Linked DNA regions of Solwaraspora sp. WMMD1047. The main gene of each other region encodes a partner of the protein of the gene in region 2 in a complex. Links are inferred from orthologs where the notes say so. Each region holds a gene or a part of one and is shown on either strand. Other genes may lie near its edges.

Region 1 (3,282 bases), 4.9 Mb from region 2 along the record:
TCAGGGAGGGTCCGTGACCGTAGGGGTGCCGCCACCGCCGCGCGAGAGCTGGCGGCCGCCGCGGCGGGTGGAGCGGGTCACCGGTACGCCGTTCGGAGTGGTCTATCTCGACGTTCAACCGGTCACCTCCGGCCTGGCGGTCGGGGCGTTGGCCGCCGGGATCGCCTCGCTGATCGTCTCGCTGCTGGTGATCTGCTTCGGCGTGGCCGGTGCCCAGGGCGGCTGGGGTGGCTGGGCGGCCGGGGCGTTCGCGCTGCTGGCCGGCGTCGCCGGTGGGGCCGGGGTGATTCTGGGCGAGTTGGGGCGGCGCCAGATCCGCCGGACCGCGCCGCCGCCGGCGGTCCGCTTCACCGGCCGGGGGATGGCCCTGTCCGGGCTGATCTGCGCCGCGGTCGGGCTGGTGCTCACGATCATCGGATTCGGCACCGCCCTCCTGCTCCAGATCTCCTGACGAGCCGCCGGCACCCGGCGCCGGCGTCCGGGCGACTCCACCCGAGCGGCGGCACCAGCGGGCAGCGGCACCCGGGTGGTCCGGGGTGGGTGTTCCGGGCCGCCGAGCCGTTTCGCGGTCGAGCCGGTACACTGGAGCATCGGAGCTGCTAGCCGCGAGTGAACTGGGGCGCCGGGACGGAAGAGGGGCCGAACGCCGGAGGGTGCGGCGGGGCCTCTGGAAGACCCGTTTTGACCAGCGCGCTCAGGGTGGGTAGTCTTTCCCCTCGTGCCCGGGCATGCCCGGGCAACTCGTGCGTGCGCCCGAGCCGGTGTCCGGTGTTCGAGCGCCGTCGCGACAAAGTCGAACAGGGCCCGGTGTGCACACGCCCGCCGGGTGGCAGGTCCCGCCAGCGGCGGGAATCCGGGAGCGTGCGAGCTCGTGCGACCGGACCGGGGGAGGGCGACACGCCCGACCGCGGGTGCCGGGACCACCGCAAGGTGGCCCTGGTTGGAATGTAGGAGAGCCGCCCACCAGGGTGGCTATGGCGACACGGCCGGCCGCAAGTGGCGGCCCCGGAGATGGCTTCGGACCGCAGGTCGGGTCCGGACGGGAAAGGGAGCGGAGAAACCCGGTGCCCACGATCCAGCAGTTGGTCCGCAAGGGCCGCCAGGCGAAGACGAGCAAGACCAAGACGCCGGCGCTGAAGGGGAGTCCTCAGCGGCGCGGCGTGTGCACGCGCGTGTACACCACCACCCCCAAGAAGCCCAACTCGGCGCTGCGCAAGGTCGCTCGTGTGAAGCTGAGCAGCCAGATCGAGGTGACCGCCTACATCCCCGGTGTCGGCCACAACCTGCAGGAGCACTCGATCGTGCTCGTCCGCGGCGGCCGGGTGAAGGACCTCCCCGGCGTGCGTTACAAGATCGTCCGCGGTTCGCTGGACACCCAGGGCGTCCGCAACCGCAAGCAGGCGCGCAGCCGTTACGGCGCGAAGAAGGAGAAGAGCTGACATGCCGCGTAAGGGTCCCGCTCCGCGTCGGCCGCTGGTCGCCGACCCGGTGTACAACTCGCCGTTGGTCACCCAGCTGGTGAACAAGATCCTGCTGCGTGGCAAGCGCCAGCTCGCCGAGCGCATCGTGTACGGCGCCCTGGAGGGCTGCCGGGAGAAGTCGGGCACCGACCCGGTCGTCACCCTCAAGCGGGCGATGGACAACGTCAAGCCGACGCTGGAGGTGCGCAGCCGCCGGGTCGGTGGCGCCACCTACCAGGTGCCGGTCGAGGTCCGGCCGGCCCGGGCCACCACGCTCGGGCTGCGGTGGCTGGTCACGTACTCGAAGGCCCGCCGCGAGAAGACCATGATCGAGCGGCTCATGAACGAGCTGCTCGACGCGAGCAACGGCCTCGGCGCCGCCGTCAAGCGGCGTGAGGACACCCACAAGATGGCCGAGTCCAACAAGGCCTTCGCGCACTACCGCTGGTAATTCGAAGATGTGGCCCGCGCCGGGGTTGACGGCGTGACCGGGCTGTCGAGACGACGATAAGTAGGGATTGAAGTGGCCGCCGCAGACGCGCTCGCCAACGTACGCAACATCGGCATCATGGCGCACATCGACGCTGGTAAGACCACGACCACCGAGCGGATCCTGTTCTACACCGGCATCACGTACAAGATCGGTGAGGTCCACGACGGCGGTGCCGTCATGGACTGGATGGAGCAGGAGCAGGAGCGGGGCATCACGATCACTTCCGCCGCCACCAAGTGCGAGTGGAAGGATCACACGATCCAGATCATCGACACGCCCGGTCACGTCGACTTCACCGTCGAGGTCGAGCGGTCGCTGCGGGTGCTCGACGGCGCCGTCGCGGTCTACGACGGGGTCGCCGGCGTGGAGCCGCAGACCGAGAACGTCTGGCGCCAGGCGGACAAGTACAACGTCCCCCGGATGTGTTTCGTCAACAAGCTGGACCGCACCGGGGCGGACTTCTTCCGCTGCGTCCAGATGATGATCGACCGGCTGAACGCCACGCCGCTGGTCCTGCAGCTCCCGATCGGGTCGGAGGCCGACTTCATCGGCGTCGTCGACCTGATCGGGATGCGCGCGCTGACCTGGCGCGGCGAGACCCAGAAGGGTGAGGACTTCACCCTGGAGGAGATCCCGGCCGAGCTCGCCGACGACGCCGCGCTCTGGCGCGACAAGCTGGTGGAGACGCTCGCCGACGTGGACGACTCGATCATGGAGAAGTACCTCGAGGGTGAGGAAGTCCCGGTCGAGGAGCTGCGGGCGGCGATCCGGCGGGCCACCATCGCCGGCAAGGCCAACCCGGTGCTCTGCGGTTCGGCGTTCAAGAACAAGGGCGTGCAGCCGATGCTGGACGCGGTGGTCGACTTCCTGCCCTCGCCGCTGGACGTTCCGGCGATCGAGGGTACGGCCACCGACGGCGAGACCCCGATGCTGCGGAAGCCGTCGAAGTCGGAGCCGTTCTCGGGCCTCGCCTTCAAGATCCAGACCGACCGGCACCTCGGTAAGCTCACCTACGTCCGGGTCTACTCCGGCGTGGTGGAGACCGGGTCCCAGGTGATCAACTCCACCAAGGACCGCAAGGAGCGGATCGGCAAGATCTACCAGATGCACGCCAACAAGCGGGAGGAGCGCGGCTCCGCCCAGGCCGGCGACATCATCGCGGTGCAGGGTCTGAAGCAGACCACCACCGGCGACACCCTCTGCGACCCGGCGAGCCCGGTGATCCTGGAGTCGATGACCTTCCCCGAGCCGGTCATCGAGGTCGCGATCGAGCCCAAGACCAAGGCCGACCAGGAGAAGCTCAGCACCGCCATCCAGCGGCTCGCCGAG
Region 2 (3,125 bases):
GTCCTCGAAGAGCTTGTTGTACGGGTTGGACTCCTTGACCCCGTACGAGGTGCGCTCGACGAAGGAGGGCAGCACGTAGCGGGCGTGCACCGACGCGAGCTGCGGAGGGAGAGTCAGGTCAGTCATCGTCAAGCTCCTCAGCTCAGGGTCCCGGCGCCTTCCGGAACCTGATTGGCTCCGGTGATCACCTTGTCGATGAAGCCGTAGTCCCGGGCCTCGGCGGCGGTGAACCAGCGGTCCCGGTCCGAGTCGGCCTCGATCTGGGCCTGGCTCTGGCCGGTGTGGTGCGCCACCCGCTCCTGGAACATCCGCTTGGTGTAGAGCATCTGCTCCGCCTGGATGGCGATGTCGGATGCGGTGCCGCCCATCCCGCCGGACGGCTGGTGCATCATGATCCGCGCGTGCGGCAGGGCGTACCGCTTGCCCCGGGTGCCCGCGCAGAGCAGCAGCTGGCCCATTGACGCGGCCATGCCCATCGCGGTGGTGGACACGTCGTTGTCGATGAACTGCATGGTGTCGTAGATCGCCATGCCGGAGTAGACCGAACCACCCGGCGAGTTGATCCAGAGGTTGATGTCGCGGCTGGGGTCCTCCGCGGCGAGCAGCAGCAGCTGCGCGCAGATGCGGTTGGCGACCTGGTCGGTCACCTCGCTGCCCAGGAAGATGATCCGTTCCTTGAGCAGCCGGTTGTAGACCGAGTCGTCGAGGTTGCCATTCATTGAGTCACCACCGCGGGCCTGGAGCACCCGCAGCGGCATAGCTGGATCGTTCGAAACAGTCATGGCAGCCCTTCGCTCTCCGTACCGTCTTAGGCCCGACACTAACCTCTTACCGGGGCCACAGCGGGTCGCTCCGCGCACTGTTCGCTCTCAGCGCAGGGGCCCGGCGACCCGGCGGTCAGTGCTCGTGGCCGTGCTCTTCCTCGCTGGCGGCGCGCAGCTCGTCCAGGCTCACCGGGTTGCCCGCGGTGTCGGTGATCTTGATGCGCTCCATCACCGTGGAGAGCGCCTTGCCGCGCCGGACGTCGCCGAAGATCGCCGTGGCCGCGCCGGAGCGGACGAGCTGGTCGTAGTACTGCTGCGGGGCCATCCCGGCGCGCTGAGCCCGGTGCATGATCTCGTGGCCGAACTCGTCGTCGGTGACCTGGACCTGCTCGGCGTCGGCGAGGGTGTCGAGCAGGAGCTGGATCTTGACGCCCTCGGTGGCCGCCTCGGTCAGCTCGGTGTCGATCTGCTCCTCGGTCTTCTCCTCGGCGGCGAGGTACTCCTCCAGCGAGGCGCCGATCCGCTCCAGCTGGTCGACCATGGCCTGCTTGCGGTGGTCGACCTCCTCGCGTACCACGCCCTCCGGCGCGGGAATGGAGGCGGCCTCGACGAGCTGGGCCAGCGCCTTGTCTCGGGCGGCGTAGACCTGCTCCAGCCGCTTGGACTTCGCCACCCGCTCGCGCAGGTCGCCGCGCAGCTCCTCAAGGGTGTCGAACTCGCTGGCGAGCTGGGCGAACTCGTCGTTCAGCTCGGGCAGTTCCTTCTCCTTGACGGTGCGCACGGTGACCGCGACGTCGGCGTCGCGGCCGGCGAAGTCGCCGGCGACGAGCTGGGTGACGAAGGTGGTGGAGTCGCCGGCCGCCTGGCCGACAAGCACCTCGTCCAGGCCGGGCAGGAGCTGCTTGCTGCCCACCTCGTGGGAGATGTTGCTGGCCGAGCCGCCCGGCACCTCGGCGCCGTCGACGGTGGCCGCCAGGTCGATCTGCACGTAGTCACCCTCGGCGGCCGGCCGCTCGACGGTCTTGAGCGTGGCGAACCGCTCGCGCAGCCCCTTGACCTGCTCGTCGATCTCGGTCTCGTCGATCTGCACCTCGTCGACGGTCACCTCGACGCCGGACAGGTCGGGAATGGTGATCTCCGGCCGCACGTCCACCTCGGCGGTGAACTTGAGCAGCTCGCCGTCGGTCAGCTCGGTGATCTCCACCTCGGGCCGCCCGAGGGTCTTCACCTCGTGCTCGCGGACCGCCGCCAGCAACTGCTGCGGGATGGCCTCCTGGACCGCCTCGTTGAGCACCGCGCCCCGCCCGACCCGCTGGTCGATCACGTTGCTCGGCACCTTGCCCTTGCGGAAGCCGGGGATGGTGACCTGCTGGCCGATCTCCCGGTACGCCTTCCTGAGGCTCGGCTCGAGCTCGACGAACGGCACCTCGATGGCGAGCCGCACGCGCGTCGGGCTCAGAGTCTCGACGGTGCTCTTCACAGGCGTACTCCTTGCGGATCTCATCACTTGTCTGCGGACTACAGTCGGGGTGGCGGGATTTGAACCCACGGCCCCTCGCTCCCAAAGCGAGTGCGCTACCAAGCTGCGCCACACCCCGTGGCGTCCAGAAGTGTATGCCGTCCGCGACCCGGCCCGCCGCTCGGTTCCCCCGTCGCCGCACCCGGCGTCCGCACCACTCCCCCTCCGCGCCCCCCGCCGCCCCCACCCACCAAGATCATTCCCAGGTACGCGGACAGCCCGACCGCCCCCCGCCGGGCACTCCGGCCCGCCGCTTGCCCGACCCCCCGCCGGACCCGGTACGCTGTCGGTCGCAGGACCGGGCAACCGGCCCTCGCGCGGGCGTAGCTCAATGGCAGAGTCTCAGTCTTCCAAACTGATTGTGCGGGTTCGATTCCCGTCGCCCGCTCCACACCCTCCGGAAGCGCGTCCAACTCCGCGCGCCCCATCAGGACACCGTACGGCCCGCTCATGCGGCCGCCAGATCATGCACCGACAGGTACACACCGTGTTTCCGGAACCCGGCCGGCGCCCATGCCAGGGCATCGGCGCGATGGATGGCCAGTTCGGCTGGGAACCAAGCCCGGCGCAGCACCCGGGTCTCGGCCCACGTCGGTGGAGCAAGATCCGCTTGGGCGAGCAGGTGCTCCGCGAGCGCCGCCAGCAGGGCATCCCACCGTGCGTCCCCGGTCGGTCCAGGCTCGTCCTGCAACAGACCGACCCTGGTGTCGACCGGCTCCCACCGGTACTCCTCCAGGAACTCCCACACCAGCTTCCAGCGGATCCGATCGCTGTCCGCGGACGTGAGGTGGGTCGCCAACGTGGCCAGGCTCATCGGTTCGTAGGAAGTAACCACAGCCCGA

Evidence for each region.
Region 1: the proteins of tig (region 2) and rpsG are in contact, whole or in part, in a crystal structure (PDB 3GTY), measured with the Thermotoga maritima proteins. The link is inferred for Solwaraspora sp. WMMD1047 from one-to-one orthologs. Residues at the interface, in WP_004081061.1 of Thermotoga maritima: Glu122, Val124, Val129, Leu130, Tyr133, Glu188, Gly259, Ile262, Tyr263, Glu266, Ser270, Glu273, Gln274, Glu277, Arg308, Gln311, Ile312, Ser315, Tyr316, Glu325, Arg329, Arg336, Leu363, Phe366, Trp367, Arg373, Leu377, Arg381, Leu384, Glu387; in WP_004081843.1 of Thermotoga maritima: Lys34, Lys52, Lys55, Glu59, Arg62, Gln63, Glu66, Asn67, Lys69, Val71, Arg95, Ala109, Lys110, Lys111, Gly112, Arg113, Pro114, Glu117, Glu121, Ile124, Ala125, Tyr127, Asn128, Asn129, Thr130, Gly131, Lys135, Asp139, Arg142, Met143.

What each region holds. Positions count from the first base shown.
Region 1 is NZ_JARUBL010000001.1:797,458-800,739, forward strand. The notes cover bases 206-3,175. They hold rpsG (30S ribosomal protein S7), read left to right. Parts: upstream 206-1,440; coding sequence 1,441-1,911; downstream 1,912-3,175. Other genes in these bases: O7627_RS03720 (DUF4190 domain-containing protein), read left to right, coding at 206-451; rpsL (30S ribosomal protein S12), read left to right, coding at 1,065-1,439; fusA (elongation factor G), read left to right, coding at 1,984-3,175. Also shown: more of O7627_RS03720, read left to right, coding at 14-205; more of fusA, read left to right, coding at 3,176-3,282.
Region 2 is NZ_JARUBL010000001.1:5,736,329-5,739,453, forward strand. What follows is about bases 72-2,884. They hold tig (trigger factor), read right to left. Parts: upstream 2,245-2,884; coding sequence 898-2,244; downstream 72-897. Other genes in these bases: O7627_RS26135 (ATP-dependent Clp protease proteolytic subunit), read right to left, coding at 72-126; O7627_RS26140 (ATP-dependent Clp protease proteolytic subunit), read right to left, coding at 138-782; O7627_RS26160 (hypothetical protein), read right to left, coding at 2,732-2,884. Also shown: more of O7627_RS26135, read right to left, coding at 1-71; more of O7627_RS26160, read right to left, coding at 2,885-3,118. UniProt on the Bacillus subtilis protein: Involved in protein export. Acts as a chaperone by maintaining the newly synthesized protein in an open conformation. Functions as a peptidyl-prolyl cis-trans isomerase.